DNA from 3 places in the Nocardioides marinisabuli genome. Region 1 is predicted to be linked to each of the others. Evidence: predicted binding sites of a transcription regulator. Region 1 holds the regulator's gene; each other region holds the start of a gene.
What was found. Region 1 encodes LexA, which represses DNA repair genes until DNA is damaged. Its sites were predicted from a motif close to TCGAACANNTGTTCGA; they were not measured.
Positions count from the first base shown of each region.

Region 1 (5,723 bases):
TGGTGTGCCAGTCGTTGATGGTGTCGTCGTACTGCAGGCCCGGGTCGGCGCACTCCCACGCGGCGGTGGAGATCTTGCGGAACAGCTCGCGGGCGTCGACGGTCTCGATGACCTCACCGGTGCCGCGCGAGCGCAGCCCGAACTCGGTGCCCTCCTCGACCGCGCGCATGAACTCGTCGGAGACGCGGACCGAGTTGTTGGCGTTCTGGTACTGCACCGAGGTGATGTCCTCGCCGCCCAGGTCCATGTCGAAGCCGGCGTCGCGCAGCGCGCGGATCTTGTCCTCCTCGCGCGCCTTGGTGGCCACGAACTCCTCGATGTCGGGGTGGTCGACGTCGAGCACGACCATCTTGGCCGCACGGCGCGTCGCGCCGCCCGACTTGATGGTGCCGGCCGAGGCGTCGGCGCCGCGCATGAACGAGACCGGGCCCGAGGCGGTGCCGCCGGAGGAGAGCAGCTCCTTGGAGGAGCGGATGCGCGAGAGGTTCAGGCCGGCACCGGAGCCGCCCTTGAAGATGAAGCCCTCCTCCTTGTACCAGTTGAGGATCGAGTCCATCGAGTCGTCGACCGAGAGGATGAAGCAGGCCGAGACCTGCTGCGGCGAGGGCGTGCCGACGTTGAACCAGACCGGGGAGTTGAAGGAGAAGTACTGGTTGACCAGCAGCCAGGTCAGCTCGTGCTCGAAGACCTCGGCGTCGGCCTTGGTGGCGAAGTAGCCGTGCTCGACGCCGCCCTTGACGTACTGCTCGACCACGCGGTTGATGAGCTGCTTGAGGCTGCGCTCGCGGGCGTCGGTGCCGACCGCGCCGCGGAAGTACTTGGTGGTGACGATGGTCGAGGCGTTGACCGACCAGGTGGCGGGGAACTCCACGCCGCGCTGCTCGAAGACGGTGGCGCCGGTCTTCCAGTTGGTCTGGACGACGTCGCGGCTCTCCCAGGTCAGCTCGTCGTAGGGGTGCACCCCCTCGGTGCTGAAGACGCGCTCCATCGTCAGGCCCTTGCCCTGGCCCTTGGTCGCTGCGTCGGCTCCTGCGCCGCTCACCGTCTCGGTCATGCCGTGCTCCTCTGTGTCCCGGTCTAAGGGGTGCTGGTTGGTGCGGTCTGCTGCTGGGGGGTGCTGTGTCGGCGCCCGTCCCGATGGTCGCTGCGACCACCGACATCGGACGTGACACCGGGTGATGCGGTGAGGGAAGAGGTGGTGCGCCCGGCAGGCAGCTTCCCCACTACCTGCCGGGCGGTCTGTGTCAGCCCGTGGGCTGGGGCTCGGTGTCGAGCGTCAGGCGCTCGGCGCGGAGCATGGCGATCTCGTCCTCGAAGTCGGCCGCGGAGGCGAACTGGCGGTAGACGCTGGCGAAGCGCAGGTAGGCCACCTCGTCGAGCTCGCGCAGCGGGCCCAGGATGGCCAGACCGACCTCGTGGGCCGGCAGCTCGGCGGCTCCCGCGCCGCGCAGGGTGTCCTCGACGACCTGGCCCAGGCAGGCCAGCTGGTCCTCGGTGACCGGTCGGCCCTTGCACGCCTTGCGCACGCCGGCCACGGCCTTCTCGCGCACGAAGGGCTCGCTGGCCCCCGAGCGCTTCACGACGCTCAGCTGCATCTGCTCGACGGTGGTGAACCGCTTCGAGCAGGCCGAGCAGGTACGCCGCCGGCGGATCGAGCCGCCGTCCTCGGAGACCCGCGAGTCGAGGACCCGGGTGTCGGTGGCACGGCAGAACGGGCAGTGCATCGGGTCCTCCTCTCGGGCGCGCCGCGCAGCCCCCGCGAGGGCTGCTGGGTGTGGATATCGTTGCTCTCCCTGTGGAGAACAACCGGTCACCTGTGCACCATCCCGCATCCATCTGTGAACTAGATGTGGATAACTACACCGGTGTAACTACTAGATGTAGTGGAACCGTACGCCCGGGACCACGAGCCGCGCAAGCCGTCCCGAAAATTTCCTGCGACCCAGATCACACTCGACACATCGGTGCAGGTCAGCGCACCGGGACCGCCCCGAAGGGGTGGCGCCGAGCAGTGCTGGAGCGGCCGCCAGATGCCGGCACCGGTACCGACACCCGGTCGCCGGGGCTGGGTGCGGTCGGACACAATGACGCTGTGAGCGGCGAGGCGGGCGGCCAGGTGGACGAGCAGGTGGCCGGCGCGCCGACTCCCGCTCCCGCCACGGCCGGCAAGCGGGCCGGTTCCCGCCGTGCGGCCCGCCCCCCGCCCGGAGCGCTCGTTCCAGCCGCGGCTGCTCGGCCTGGCCCTGGCCGTCACCGCCGCGGTGGTCGCTTGGGGCTACCTGGTCTACGCCGCCATCGACTTCGGCACCCAGGCCCGCGGCGGGGAGTCGGCCGCCTGGTTCTTCCTGGCGCTCGCCTCCGTCGGGGCCGTGGCCTGCCTCTTCGTGGGCCTGATGCTCATCGCGCGCCTGGGCCGGGCGCTCGGCCTCACCCGCGACCCCGCGACCCCGGCTCCCCCACCGGGCGGACGGCGACGAGCTGCCACAGCGCCCCGAGAGAGATGAACGGCTCCCGGTCGCACAGCGCGAGCTCGAGGCGCTCCAGCGCCGCGTAGAAGTCGGGGTCGGCCTTGCGGCCGTCGTCGGCGACGTAGTCGTTGGCGACCCGGGCGGCGAAGCGGCCCACCACCTCGAGCCCGGCCGCCACCAGCTGCGCCTCGACCTCGTCGCGGGCCACCGCCCGCGCGGTCGTGGCGAAGGTGGCCGACTCCATGTCGTCGCGGCCGAGCTCGTCGAGGGCAGCCTCCGGCCCCTCACGCACCAGCCGCCCGATCACCCGCGCCGCGGGGTTCGGCGCCATCACCGAGACCCGACCGCCCGGCCGCGCCGCCCGCGCCAGGACGTCGCACGTCGGCCGCGCCGGTCTCGGCCGGGCGGTAGTGCAGCACGTTGTGGCACAGCACCAGGTCGAACCCGCCGCCGGCCCCGTCTCCGGCCCCGCTCAGGTCGTCGATCGAGCCCTCGAGGGTCACCAGCCGCTCCCCGCCCCCGCCGACTCGGCGCGGCGGCGGGCCTCGGCGAGCCAGGAGGGCGCCGGTCGAGGACCGTGACGTCGTGGCCGGCGACGGCCAGGCCCAAGGCGTCGCGGCCGTCGCCCCCGCCGACGTCGAGGACCCGCAGCGCCCGCGGCTGCCCGAGGTCGGCCTGGAGCGCCTCGATCTGGCGGCGCAGCGTCTCGCGCACCACCGCGAACCGCAACCGGCCCCAGGGCGCCTCGCACCACGCCTGCCACTGCGCCAGCCTGCTCTCGAAGACGCCGTCGCTCACCACGACACCCTCCCCCACCGGACGCGGAAGACAGGGCCCGACACAGCGCGAGGGGCGGGCCCACTGCGGGCCCGCCCCTCGTCTTTCCCCTGGTTTCGCCGGCCGGGGTCGAGGCGACCGACGAAATCTGTGGGCGGCCACAGGGGCCGCCGCGCCCGGACCGCACCGCGGTCGCGGGCCGTTCCTCAGCCGGCCGGGACGACCAGGCGCTGGCCGGTGACCACCAGGCCACCGTCGAGGGAGTTCAGCTGCTGGATGCGCCCGATGACCTCGCGCACGTCGCCGGACTCGGCGCGCTCGGCGGCGATGGCCCACAGCGTGTCGCCGACGCCGACGGTGATCGTCTCAGTCGCCGGGGCGGTGCCGCTCTCGCTGGTGGCAACGGAGACGCCGGCCAGCACGACGCCCACCAGGGCGACGAGCAGCAGGCCCGCGGCCAGCACAGCGAGCCGGCCGCGGCGGGTCAGCCGCAGCGAGCCGGGCGTCGTACGGCGGGTGGCGCGGACGGCGCCGAGGCGGATCGGGGCCGGGGCGGCGGTGAGGGTCATGGTGCTCATCGGGACCTCCTGGGGAAGGGGGTGGTCGTCGTCGTGCTCGGTCAGGGAGATGTCTACGGACAGCCACCGACAGTCCCGGTCGCGATCCTGCTTCGACCAGGTGTTCGATCGAACACATGAGCGAGACTAGATCAGGTGTTCGAGCCGCGCAAGGGGTGCGGCGAACAATTGTTCGAGATCCCCGACGTCACGCCGGAGCAGCCCGTCGCCGCCTCCACGAGCGCGACACGCCCTTCGAACAGATGTTTGAAGTCGGGCCCGCGCGGCGATAGCGTGGGTCCACGACCCATCCGAGCGGACTCCCCGGCTCGGGCCTCGCGCACGAAAGGCACACGATGGCCACCAAGAACAGCGGCCCCCGCAAGCGCGGGGTCGCGGAGCTGCCCGACGGCCCTCCCGACGCGACCGGCCTGACGCCGCGCCAGATCAAGGTCCTCGCGTGCATCAAGGAGGCCATCGAGACCCGCGGCTACCCGCCGAGCATGCGCGAGATCGGCCAGGCCGTCGGCCTGACCAGCACCTCCAGCGTCTCCCACCAGCTCAAGGTGCTCGAGGAGAAGGGCTTCCTCAAGCGCGACCCGCACCGCCCGCGCGCGCTCGAGGTCTTCCTGCCCGAGCTGATGGCGCGCCGCAAGGCGATCTCCTCGGCCGACGACAGCTCGGTCGACGAGACCGACATCGGCAACACCATGCCGCAGGCCTCCTACGTGCCGGTCGTGGGCCGGATCGCCGCCGGTGGCCCGATCCTGGCCGAGGAGCGGGTCGAGGCCGTCTTCCCGCTGCCCCAGCAGCTGGTCGGCGACGGCCAGCTCTTCCTGCTCGAGGTCTCCGGCGACTCGATGATCGACGCCGCGATCTGCGACGGCGACTACGTGGTGATCCGCCAGGAGCAGACCGCCAGCAACGGCCAGATCGTCGCCGCCCTGATCGGTGAGGAGGCCACCGTCAAGACCTTCCAGCGCAAGGACGGCAAGGTCTGGCTGCTGCCCCACAACGACGCCTACGAGCCGATCGACGGCACCCACGCCTCGATCCTCGGGGTCGTCACCGCGGTGCTGCGCAGCCTCTGAGGCCCCGCACCCGCCCGTCGGGAGACCGAACCGACGGTGAACAGACGGTGCTCACACCGCCGTCCACGTCACGTGGACGGCGGTGTGTCGTTGGATGAGGCGTGACCCCACCACTGACCCCCACCACCGCCGCTGACGCCGCGAGCCCCGCCGACGCCGAGCGGGCCCGCCTCGCCGCCCTCGGACGCCGTACGGTCCTGGCCGCCAGTGCCGTCGGGGCCGGCGGCGCCGCCGTCACCGGCGCCGGCGTGCTCGCCGGCCCGCACGCGGTCGCCGCGAAGGCCCGTCACGACGTCTTCGCCCACGGTGTGGCCTCCGGCGACCCGCTGCCGCGCGCGGTGCTGATCTGGACCCGGGTCACCCCCACCAGGGCCGCCACCCCCGGCTCGGGCAAGGGCCCGCGGGTGGGCGTGCGCTGGGAGGTCGCCACCGACCGCCGCTTCCGCAACGTCGTGCGCCGGGGCCGCTTCGTCACCAGCGCCGCGCGCGACCACACCGTCAAGCTCGACGTGACGGGCCTGCAGCCCGAGACCGTCTACCACTACCGCTTCACCGCGCGCGGCCAGCGCAGCCCGGTCGGCACCACCCGCACCGCCCCCGCCAAGCGCGCCACGCCCGACAACCTGCGCTTCGGCGTGGTGTCCTGCGCCAACCTGCAGGCCGGCTGGTTCAGCGCCTACCGGCTGCTCGCCGAGCGCGACGACCTGCACGCGGTGCTGCACCTGGGCGACTACCTCTACGAGTACGCGCCCGGCCAGTACGGCATGGGCCAGGACAACGTCGACATCCGCCCGCACGACCCCGCGCGCGAGATGGTCTCGCTCTCCGAC
Region 1 covers NZ_CP059163.1:2,333,968-2,339,690, reverse strand. The annotation lists gene H0S66_RS11205 (vitamin B12-dependent ribonucleotide reductase) at 1-1,054, opposite strand, end outside; gene nrdR (transcriptional regulator NrdR) at 1,245-1,724, opposite strand; gene H0S66_RS11195 (hypothetical protein) at 2,187-2,504, shown strand; gene H0S66_RS11190 (class I SAM-dependent methyltransferase) at 2,428-2,799, opposite strand; gene H0S66_RS11185 (hypothetical protein) at 2,753-2,971, opposite strand; gene H0S66_RS11180 (LysM peptidoglycan-binding domain-containing protein) at 3,452-3,823, opposite strand; gene lexA (transcriptional repressor LexA) at 4,159-4,893, shown strand; gene H0S66_RS11170 (alkaline phosphatase D family protein) at 4,995-5,723, shown strand, end outside.

Region 2 (5,723 bases), 350 kb from region 1:
GCAGGACGACTCGCACGGGGACTCCTGGTTCCGAGCAGGCGGTTGGTCGCTGGACCACTTCGACCCGCGCACCGGCCCCACGGCCGAGATGCTCGACAAGGTGGTGCCGCACCGCCCGGCGTTCCTGCCCAGCAACGACCACCACAACGCCTGGGTCAACACCCGGGCGCTCGAGCTGGCCGGCATCGACCGCGACACCCCCGACCCGCCCGACGGGTGGATCGAGCGCGACGAGGACGGCAACCCGACCGGCACGCTGCGCGAGGCCGCGGCCCTGCTGGTGCACCGCCTCGTCGACACCACCCGCGAGGAGAAGCACGCGGCCCTGCTCGACGCGCAGGCGCACCTGCATTCGTGGGGCATCGTGGGCTGGCAGGACGCGCTGGTAGGCGGGTACGCCGGCATCGACGACCCGACGCAGGCCTACCTCGACCTCGTGGCGGCCGACGAGCTCACCGCGCGCGTGCGGCTGGCGCTGTGGTGGGACCGGCACCGCGGCGTGGAGCAGCTCGAGGACCTGGTGGCCGAGCGCGAGCGGCTGCGCGAGGCCGGGCTGGACGCCGGCTCGGTCAAGCTGATGGTCGACGGGGTCTCCGAGACCCTGACGATGGCGGTGGACGAGCCCTACCTCGGGGGCGCTCGCTGCCCCTGCGCCGGTGGCGAGCGCGGGCTGGCCTTCCTCGAGCCCGAGCAGCTCGACGAGGCCGTCACCGCCCTCGACGCCGCCGGCTTCCAGGCCCACTTCCACGCCCTGGGCGACCGGGCCGTGCGTACGTCGCTCGACGCGATCGCCGCCGCCCGCCGCCACAACGGCTGGAGCAACCAGCGCCACCAGCTGGCCCACCTCCAGCTGGTCGCGCCCCGCGACCGCAACCGCTTCCGGCTGCTCGGCGCGATCGCCAACGTCGAGGGCATGTGGGCGCGCTACAACACGCCCGCGGTGCAGATGGTCGAGCCCTACCTCGACCAGGAGCGCCGCGACTGGCAGTACCCCTTCGCCGACATCGTCGACAGCGGCGCGCTGGTGGCCGGTGGGTCGGACTGGCCGATCAACCCGCCCGACCCGATGGAGGGCATCCACGTGCTGGTCAACCGCTCCTCGCGCACCACCGACGAGAGCGACGAGGAGCCGCCGATGCGCGACGAGCAGGGCCTCACCCTGCTCCAGGCGCTGCAGGCCTACACCAGCGGCGCCGCCCACGCGAACCACCAGGAGGACTCCGGCAACCTGCGCGTCGGCGCCTCCGCCGACGTGCTCGTGCTCGACCGCGACCCCTTCGACCTGCACGAGGACGAGATCGGCTCCGCCGAGCCGGTCACGGCCTGGGCCCGTGGCTCGGAGGTCTACCGCCGCTGACGGCCGAGCAGTCACTTCTGAACCCTCGAGCGGTCAGGTTTGAACCCTCGACCGGTCACTTACGCACCGTCGAAAAAGTTTTCGATCTGCCTGTGGAAAACGGGGTTTGACCTGGTGCTTTGTCGGTGGCGGCTGAGATACTTCACTCATGTCGACCACCGCCGCGCACCCCATCGGGAGTGCTGTCGCGCGGGCGCGTTCGGTGCTGAGCGAGGTCGCCGGGACGCCGTTGTGGTCGATGAGCCAGGGCGAGGCCGCCGAGGTGCTGGCGGAGGTCGCACAGGTGGAGGCCATGTTGGTCGAGGTGCGCTCGGGGTTGCTGACCCATGCCGAGACCGTCGCGGTCCAGGAGCGCAACGCCTCCCCGTCGCTGGCGGTCTGGCACTCCAACGTCACCCGGTCGACCAAGCGGGAGTCGTTCCGGCAGGTACGCCTCGCCGAGGGCCTGGCGCGTCACGTCCTGGTGCGTGAAGCGCTGGGGCGTGGGGACCTGGTCGCGGAGCAGGCGTCGGTGATCTGTACGGCGCTGGATGACCTGCCCGACGACCTCGAGGCGTCGATCCTCCGAGAGGCCACTGCGGCGTTGGTCGAGTTCGCGCAGGTGCACGACGCGAAAGCGTTGCGGGTGCTGGGGCGTCGCATCCTGGACGTCGTCGCCCCGGAGGTCGGTGAGGCGTGGGAGGCCGAGCTGCTCGACCGCGAGGAGCGGGAGGCGGAGAAGAGCTCGGTGTTCCGGATGCGCGAGGACGGCCACGGTCGCATCCGGGGGTCCTTCACGGTGCCGCTGCTGGTCGGGCAGATGCTCGAGCGGGCGCTGCTGGCCTTCGCGGCCCCCAAGCACCAGGTCGCCAACCGCGTCAACAGTGACGACCAGGACACACCTGACGAGGCACCGGTGCCCGTACGCCGCCCGACCGCGCAGCGCCTGGGGGCTGCGTTCGTGGAGCTGGTGGAACGCCTCGACCCGGCTGCGCTTCCGCGGGCCGGCGGGGTGAACGCCACCGTGGTGGTGACGATGACGCTGGAGTCGCTGCAGGGTGGGCTGGCCGCGGCCACGCTCGACACCGGTGGGCGGCTGAGTGCTGCGACCGCGCGCCGGCTGGCGTGCGAGGCCGGGATCGTGCCGGTGGTGCTGGGCGGCCGGAGCGAGCCGCTCGACGTGGGGCGCAGCCAGCGGCTGTTCACGGTCCCGCAGCGTCTTGCCCTGGGTGTGCGTGACGGCGGGTGCACCGCGAAGGGGTGCGATGCCCCGCCTGCGATGTGCCACGCCCATCACGAGGACTTCTGGTGCAGGGACGGTCACACCAAGGTGGAGCGGGGGCGGTTGCTGTGCCCGTACCACCACCGACGCATCCACGACCCGGAGTACGAGACCGAGATCGGTGGGGACAACCAGGTCAGCTTCCACCGGCGCACCTAGAAGACACCCCCTGCAGCAACAAGACGCCGTACGCCGTGAACTGGCGCCCACTCGGCGTACGACGGGAACTGGCGCCGACTCGGCGCACGTGAGGGTGACGTCGCACGGCGTACGCCGTGAGCCCGCGTCGACCCGGCGGGTAGGTTGTGGCGCGTCCGAGACCACGCGGGGTGCGCACGCCCCGCCGCACCCAGGAGTGGCAGCGCATGGGCGGGCACCACCGCAGACCCGACGAGCACGAGCTGGGGCGCACCCCGCGGGCGGCGTGGCTGGTGCTGGCGCCGATCGCGCTGCTGACGGTGGTGGCGATGGCGTGGCTGTGGCCCACCGAGGACCTGACGCCCCCGGAGGGGCAGGGCGGCGCGGCGCAGTACGACGGCACCATCACCGCCATCGAGAGCAGCGAGTGCACCGAGGACCTCACCGACGACGTCAACGGCTGCGGCACCGCCACGGTCGCGCTCGAGGTGCCCGAGGACGACCCGCGCCAGAACCCGGTCGACGAGGCCGAGGTGCCGCTGCCCAACGGGCCGGGGGCCCCCGAGGTCGCCGAGGGCGACGACGTCGTGCTGATCCTCAACGAGACCCCCGACGGCGAGTCCTACGCGATCGTCGACCACCAGCGCGGCACCGGGCTGGTGGTGCTCGTCGGCGCGTTCGTGCTGGCGATGGTCGCCTTCGGCCGCTGGCGGGGGGTGAGCGCGCTCGCGGGTCTCGGGGTCACCTTCCTGCTGCTGCTCTACTTCGTGGTGCCCGCGATCCTCGCCGGCTCGCCGCCGCTGCTGGTCGCGATCGTGGGGTCGGCGGCGATCATGCTCACCGTCCTCTACCTCACCCACGGCCTGGCCGCCACGACCACCGTCGCGGTGCTCGGCACCCTGGCCAGCCTCACCCTCACCGGGGTGCTCTCCGCGCTCGCGGTCTCGGCGCTGCACCTCACCGGCGTCACCGACGACCTCTCGCTGGCCGTGGGGATGACCCAGGGCGTCAACACCGAGGGCCTGCTGCTGGCGGGCATCGTGATCGGCTCGCTGGGCGTGCTCGACGACGTCACCGTCACCCAGTCCGCCACCGTCGCGGAGCTCGCCCGCGCCAACCCGGCGTACGGCGCCCTGCAGCTCTTCCGCGCCGGCAGCCGGGTCGGGCGCTCCCACATCGCCTCGGTCGTGAACACGATCGTGCTGGCCTACGCCGGCTCGGCGCTGCCGCTGCTGATCCTGATCGTGGCCAACACCGAGTCGCTCGGCAGCGTGGTGACCGACCAGATCATCGCCCAGGAGGTGGTGCGCAGCGTGGTGGCCACGCTCGGCCTGGTCGCGGCGGTCCCGCTCACCACGGGCCTGGCGGCGCTGGTGCTGCGCTCCCACCCGGACCCGCAGGCCTGAGGACGCCCCCGCTCAGGCGGGGCGGGTCATCCGCAGCATCGTGTCGGCCACGAGGTACTCGTCGGTGTAGCCGGCGCGCATCAGCGGCTGGGCCGCGAGGGTGTCGAAGCGGCCGTCGGCGGTGATCATCGCCGGGTCGACGTGCACGCCCACGACCTCGCCGACGACCAGCCACTGGTCGGTCTCGGCGCCGTGCCGGTCGCGCAGCCGGGTCGAGTGCACCACGACGCACTCCAGGGAGGCGTGGCTCGCGACCACCCGCGGGGCGCCCACCAGGTGCCCGGGGGCCAGCTCGAGCCCGACCTCCTCGGCCTCGTCGGTGCCCCGCGGCAGCGAGCGCGACGTGGCGTTCATCTGCTCGGCCAGCCCGCGCGAGACCAGGTTCCACACGAACTCGCCCGACTCCAGGGCCAGGCTCGCGGTGTCCTTCATCCCCACGCTCGAGAACATCACCATCGGGGGCCGGTCGCCCACGGCGTTGAAGAAGCTGTACGGCGCCAGGTTGGTCGTGCCGTCGGCCGTGCGGGTGCTGATCCACCCGATCGGGCGCGGGGCCACGATCGCCTTGAACGGGTCGTGGGGGAGCAGGTCGCGGTCGCGTGCCGAGGGCTCGTAGAACACCATGCGCCCATTGCACCAGCACCGGGCCCACCCTCCTCGTCGGCCCGGCGGCGGCCCGTCGGTGGTGGCTGCCAGGCTGTGCGCCGTGGACGTCAGGTGGATGCCCGTGGCCGGGCTCGCGGTGGTGCTGCTCGCCGGCTGCACCGATGTGGGTGGGGTCGGTGGGGTCGGCGCCGGCGGCGTCGTGACGGTGCCGGAGCAGGCGCCCGCCCCTGTCGACGGCGGGGGCCGCGAGCGCGGCGAGGTGGTGCGCATCGTCGACGGCGACACGCTCTACCTGCGCGGCGACGGCGCCCTGCTGGGCGACGGCGGCGCCGACGGCACGGCGGTGCGGCTGCTGCAGATCGACACCCCCGAGACCGTGGCGCCGGGGTCGCCGGTGGAGTGCTGGGGCCCGGAGGCGTCGGCCGCGCTCGAGGACCTGGTCCCGCCGGGCTCGGGCGTCAGCGTGGAGGCCGACGACGAGCTGCTCGACCGCTACGGGCGCACGCTGCTCTACGTCTACGACGCCGACGGCGAGATGGTGAACCTCGCGATGGTGCGCGCGGGGCACGCCGAGGCGGTGCTGTACGAGCCCAACGACCGCCACATCTCCGCCATGCGGGCTGCCGAGAGCGAGGCCCGCGAGGCCGGGCGGGGCCTGTGGGGCGCCTGCTGAGCGGCTACCTGCGACAGTGGAGTCCGCCGTCGCCGCACCGCCCGAGGACCCCATGATCACCCGCACCCCCGTCTCCGCCGTCCGCCTGGGCGGCCGTCCGGACCAGCCGCTGCTGCTGCTGGGCCCCGATCTCGGCACGAGCGCGCAGGCGCTCTGGGCCGCGGCCGCCGTCCACCTCGCCGAGCACTTCCAGGTGGTGGCCTGGGACCTGCCCGGGCACGGCACCAACCGGACCCCGCTCGAGGCGCCGGTGACGGTCGCCGGCCTGGCAGCCGGGGTGCT
Region 2 covers NZ_CP059163.1:1,980,389-1,986,111, forward strand. The annotation lists gene H0S66_RS09485 (amidohydrolase) at 1-1,357, shown strand, start outside; gene H0S66_RS09490 (HNH endonuclease signature motif containing protein) at 1,506-2,777, shown strand; gene H0S66_RS09495 (YibE/F family protein) at 2,948-4,162, shown strand; gene H0S66_RS09500 (flavin reductase family protein) at 4,175-4,786, opposite strand; gene H0S66_RS09505 (thermonuclease family protein) at 4,869-5,441, shown strand; gene H0S66_RS09510 (alpha/beta fold hydrolase) at 5,494-5,723, shown strand, end outside.
Region 2: the regulator LexA is predicted to act here: its motif matches at 1,427-1,442, upstream of H0S66_RS09490 (HNH endonuclease signature motif containing protein).

Region 3 (5,723 bases), 1.9 Mb from region 1:
GGTCGCCCGGGTGCTCGACGTCGGGGTGCTGGTGACCTCGACCGACGGGCGCGAGCGCGCGGCCGCGCTGCCCGGCGAGCTGCGCGACCGGCTGGCCGCCCTCGACCTGGTCACCTCCGGTGGCCGGGTGCGGGTCGAGCGGATGGAGGGCCGCGGCGCCCCCGTCGGCGACGGCGAGGCGCGTGGCGTCGGCGTCGGGACGGGCGAGCACGAGCTGGCCCGGCTGGTCGCGGTGCGCGCCGACGGCCCGATCGGGGTCGAGGAGGTCGCGCTGCTCGAGCGCGCCGCCGACCTGACGGCGCTGCTGGTGACCCGCCAGGACGCCGTGGCCGAGGTCGAGCACAAGTACGCCGGCGACTTCCTGCGCGACGTCTTCCTGGGTCGCGCCGGCGACGACGTCTTCGTCTCCGAGCACGCCGCCTCGCTCGGCTGGCGACTCGAGGGACCCACGGTGGTGCTGGTCGCCGAGATCGACCCCGCACCCGAGGCCGGGGTGGCCGACCGGGTGCAGTGGCGACGCTGGCAGGAGCGCTTCGCGGCCGCCTGGCGCCAGGTGCTGCGCGGCCTCGACGCGAGCGTGCCCGTCGTCGACCTCTCCCACGAGGTGGTGGTGCTGGTGCCGCTGGACGAGCAGGCGACCGGCACCGAGCCGCTGCCCGGCGAGGACGTCGTACGACGGGTGGTGGCGGCGGTCGCCGGCGACAAGGGCGGCGGGCGCCGGCCGTTCTCGGTGGGGGTCAGCCGCCCCGCCCCGGGCCTCGGCGACCTGCCGGCGGCGTACGCGCAGGCCCGCCGAGCGGTCGACGTGGGGCGTCGGGTGCGCGGCGGCGGCTCGACGACGTTCTTCGACCAGCTCGGGCTGCACCGGCTGATCGCGATGGTGCCCGACGTCGCCGAGCTGCGGGCCTTCGCCGACGACGTGCTGGGCCCGCTGGCCGCCGACACCACCGAGGCGGTCGACCTGCGCGAGACCCTCCAGGTGCTGCTCGACACCAACTTCAACGTCGCCGAGGCCGCGCGCACCCAGTTCTTCCACTACAACACGATGCGCTACCGCGTCTCCAAGCTCGAGCGCCTCCTCGGCCCGCTCTCCAGCGACCCCCACCTGCGCCTCGACGTCGCCGTGGCCCTCCGGGTGCTCGACGTCGCCGGTTGACGGCCGAGCAGTCACTTTTGAACCACCGAGCGGTCAGGTTTGAACCCTCGACCGGTCACTTCCGCACCGTCGAAAAAGTTTTCGATCCGCTTGTGGAAAATGGGGTTTGACCTGGTGCTTTGTCGGTGGGCCCTGAGATACTTTGATCATGTCCACCACTGCTGCGCACCCCGTCGGGAGTGCTGTCGCGCGGGCCCACGTGGTGCTGGACGAGGTCGCGGAGATGTCTACCTGGTCGATGAGCCAGGCCGAGACCGCGCAGGCGATCGTGGAGGCCTCGCGGCTCCAGGCACGGCTGGCCGCAGTGCAGTCCCGGCTGCTGGAGCACGCGGATACCGTCGCGGTGCAGGAGCGCAACGCCTCGCCGTCGTTGGCGGTGTGGCACTCGAACGTGACCCGGTCGACCAAGCGGGAGTCGTTCCGTCAGGTACGCCTGGCCGAGGGACTGGCGCGTCACGTCCTGGTGCGCGAGGCGTTGGGTCGTGGGGATCTGGTCGCGGAGCAGGCGTCGGTGATCTGTACGTCGTTGGATGCGCTGCCCGACGACCTCGACCCGGCGGTCCTCGAGCAGGCCACTGCGGCGTTGGTGGCGTTCGCTGGGGTGCACGACGCGAAGGCGCTGCGGGTGCTGGGGCGTCGCATTCTTGATGTCGTCGCCCCGGAGGTGGGGGAGGCGTGGGAGGCCGAGCTGCTCGATCGTGAGGAGCGCGAGGCCGAGAAGTCGTCGGTGTTCCGGATGCGCGAGGACGGCCACGGCCGGATCAAGGGGTCCTTCACCGTCCCGAGTCTGGTGGGGCAGATGCTCGAGAAGGCCTTGATGGCGTTCGCCGCCCCCAAGCACCAGATCGCCAACCGGGCAAGCACGGATAAGGCACCGGAACCGGTACGCCGGCCCACCGCGCGGCGGCTGGGCGATGCGTTCGTCGAGCTCATCGAACGACTCGACCCCAAGCGACTGCCCCGCGCCGGTGGGGTCAACGCGACCGTGGTCGTCACCATGACCCTCGCCTCGCTGCAGGGTGGGCTGGCGGCGGCTGCGCTCGACACCGGCGGCCGGATCTCCGCTGGCGACGCGCGGCGGTTGGCGTGCGAGGCCGGGATCGTGCCCGTCGTCCTCGACGGGGAGAGCAAACCCCTCGATGTGGGCCGGGCGAAGCGGTTCTTCACCAAGACCCAGCGCATCGCGATGGGTATCCGCGACGGCGGCTGCACCGCCAGGGGCTGCGACGCACCACCAGCGATGTGTCATGCCCACCACGACGACCCCTGGTCCCACCACGGCCTCACCGACCTGGCCCGCGGCCGCCTGCTGTGCCCGTATCACCACCGACGCATCCACGACCCCGACTACGAAGTCGACATCGGCGCCGACAACCAGGTCACCTTCCACCACCGCACCTAGACCCCGCTCTTCCCTGCGTGAGTACCAGGACGGCGTACGCCGCGAGCCGGCCGGTTCGAACCAGCCGACTCGACGCGACCGCCGTGGGTCGAGCGACCGTCGCAACCCGGTGACCCCACGGCGTACGGCGAGGTCGGCGCGGTGCTTGCGGGGTCTCGGCGACGCGCGTCGCTGGCGCTCCTTGCTGCTCGACCAACGGAGCGGCGTGCGGCGAGGTCGGCGCGGTGCTTGCGGGGTCTCGGCGACGCGCGTCGCTGGCGCTCCTTGCTGCTCGACCAACGGAGCGGCGTGCGGCGAGGTCGGCGGGGTTCTTGCGGGGTCTCGGCGACGCGCGTCGCTGGCGCTCCTTGCTGCTCGACCAACGGAGCGGCGTACGGCGAGGTCGGCGCGGTTCTTGCGGGGTCTCGGCGACGCGCGTCGCTGGCGCTCCTTGCTGCTCGACCAACGGAACGTCGTACGCCGAGGTGGGTGTGGTTCTTGTGGGGTCTCGGCGACGCGCGTCGCTGGCGCTCCTTGCTGCTCGACCAGCGGCTCGTCGTACGCCGTGAGCTGGCGCCGGCTCGGTGCGCGGCGCGCCCGTGTGCCAGCGATTGCCGTCGCTGGGGCGTCGCCTTCGGCGAGACTTGCCGACGAGACCGGCACCGAGGTCTCACTAGGTTGAGGTCCCTCGCAGCGGGTGGACCCGGAGGAACAGAGGTGGCGTGATGTCGATGTTCAGGTGGACCGTGGTGAAGCCCGGTCAGGGTGAGGCGGTGGCACCCGACGAGCGGCTCGACTGGGGGCGCACAGCCGGGATCGGCGCCCAGCACGTCGTGGCGATGTTCGGGGCGACGTTCGTCTTCCCGCTGATCATGGGGCTCAACGCCAACCTCGCGATCATGATGAGCGGCATCGCGACGATCTGCTTCCTGCTGATCGTGCGCAACAAGGTGCCCAGCTACCTCGGCACCAGCGCGTCCTTCGTCGGCGGCGCCGCAGCGATCTACAACCAGGGCGGCAGCCCCTCCGACGTCACGGGCGCGATCCTGGTCTCCGGCGTCATCCTCGCGCTGGTGGGCCTCTTCATCCACGTGGCCGGCACCGGCATGGTCAACGCGGTGCTGCCCCCGGTGGTGACCGGCGCGGTCGTGCTGCTGATCGGCTTCAACCTCGCCCCGGTCGCGACCTCGGTCTACATGCCGGCCGACTACTGGATCGCGCTGCTGACGATGACCGCCGTCATCGTCATGGCCGTGGGGCTGCGCGGCTTCCTGGGGCGCATCGCGATCTTCCTGGGCCTGATCTTCGGGTACGTCGTCTCCTGGCTCGCCGACCTGACCCTCGGCCCGATCACCTCGGTCACCCCGTCCTCCAACGGCGAGGCCGTCGAGCACGACCGCGTCGACTGGTCGCTGGTCTCGGGGGCCGACTGGTTCGGGTTCCCCGACAAGACCACCGCGGGCGCGGTCGGCTGGCACCTCCCGTCCTTCAGCATCACCTTCACGCTGCTGGTCATCCCCGCGGTCATCGCCCTGGTCGCCGAGAACGTCGGGCACGTCAAGGCGGTCGCCGAGATGACCGGCCGCGACCTCGACCCCGAGATGGGCCGCGCGGTCGGCGCCGACGGCGTCGCCACGGTCATCGCCACCTCGATCGGCGGCTCGCCGACCACGACGTACGCCGAGAACATCGGCGTGATGGCCACGACCCGGGTCTACTCGACCGCGGCCTACTACGTGGCGGCCGTGACCGCGATCCTGCTCGGTCTGGTCCCCAAGTTCGGGGCGATCGTCAACGCCACCCCCTCCGCCGTGCTGGGCGGCATCACCCTTGTCCTCTACGGGATGATCGGACTGCTCGGCGCGAAGATCTGGAAGGAGAACGGGGTGGACTTCGGCAACCCGGTCAACCTCGTCCCGGTCGCGGCCGGCCTGGTGATGGGCATCGGCCTGGGCACCGACCAGTTCTTCCCGGTGACCGACGACTTCACCCTCGGCGGCATCGCCGCCGGCACGATCATCATCGTCGCGGGCTACCACCTGGCGCGCGCCATCGCGCCCGCCCCGGCCGACGGCACGATGCTCTCGGTCGGCACCGAGGGCGTGCACCACGAGGGCGGCCAGGCCCGCCCCGACCACGAGGGCCGGCACCGGGGGTGAGCCCGACGTGAAGCCCGCGCCCGTCGGCTACCTGCGCCCGACCAGCCTCGAGGAGGCCTGTCGGGCACTGGCGGACGACCCCGACGCCAAGGTGCTGGCGGGCGGGCAGAGCCTGGTGCCGCTGCTGTCGATGCGGCTGGCGGCTCCGAGCACGCTGGTCGACATCAACGCGCTGCCGGGGCTCGACGGCGTCGAGGTGGACGAGGCCGGCGTGCGGGTGGGCGCGCTGGTGCGCCACGCCGACCTGCTCGCCCACGACGGGGCCGCGCGGGTCCAGCCGCTGCTGCGGATGGCGCTGAGCCACGTCGCGCACGCCCCGATCCGCAACCGCGGCACCACCGTCGGCTCGCTGGTGCACGCCGACGCCGCCGCCGAGATGCCGGCCGTGCTGGCCCTGCTCGGCGGCACCGTCGAGGTGGTCTCCGCCCGCGGCACCCGCACCGTGGCCGGCGCCGACCTGGTCGTCGGACCGCTGGAGAGCTCGCTGGCCCACGACGAGGTCGCCACCTCGGCGTGGTTCCCCGCGCTCGCCGACGGCCAGGGGGTCGGGTTCGCCGAGATCTCGCGCCGGCAGGGCGACTACGCGCTCTGCGGGGTCGCAGCCCTCGTACGTCGGGCCGCCGGCCGGGTCGTAGAGGCCCGCGCGGCCTACCTCGCCGTCGACGAGACCCCCACCGTCGTCGACCTGCTGCCCGCCCTCGACGGTGACCCCGACGGTGACCCCGACGAGGCGAGGCTCGCGGCGGCCGCCGACCTCGCCCTCGCCTCCCTCTCGCCGGCCGGCGACATCCACGCCACCGAGCAGTACCGTGCCCACCTCGCCCGGGTGCTGACCGTCCGGGTGCTGCGCGAGGCCGACGACCACGCCCGCCGGCGCGGGCAGGGGGGAGCCGCATGAGCGCCGAGGAGCCGCACGAGGTGCACCTCGTGGTCAACGGCACGACGTACGACGTGCAGGTGCCCGCCCGGCGCCTGCTCAGCGACGCCCTGCGCCACGACCTCGGGCTGACCGGCACCCACGTGGGCT
Region 3 covers NZ_CP059163.1:399,366-405,088, reverse strand. The annotation lists gene H0S66_RS01905 (PucR family transcriptional regulator) at 1-1,156, shown strand, start outside; gene H0S66_RS01900 (HNH endonuclease signature motif containing protein) at 1,305-2,558, shown strand; gene H0S66_RS01895 (uracil-xanthine permease family protein) at 3,263-4,696, shown strand; gene H0S66_RS01890 (FAD binding domain-containing protein) at 4,704-5,594, shown strand; gene H0S66_RS01885 ((2Fe-2S)-binding protein) at 5,591-5,723, shown strand, end outside.
Region 3: the regulator LexA is predicted to act here: its motif matches at 1,226-1,241, upstream of H0S66_RS01900 (HNH endonuclease signature motif containing protein).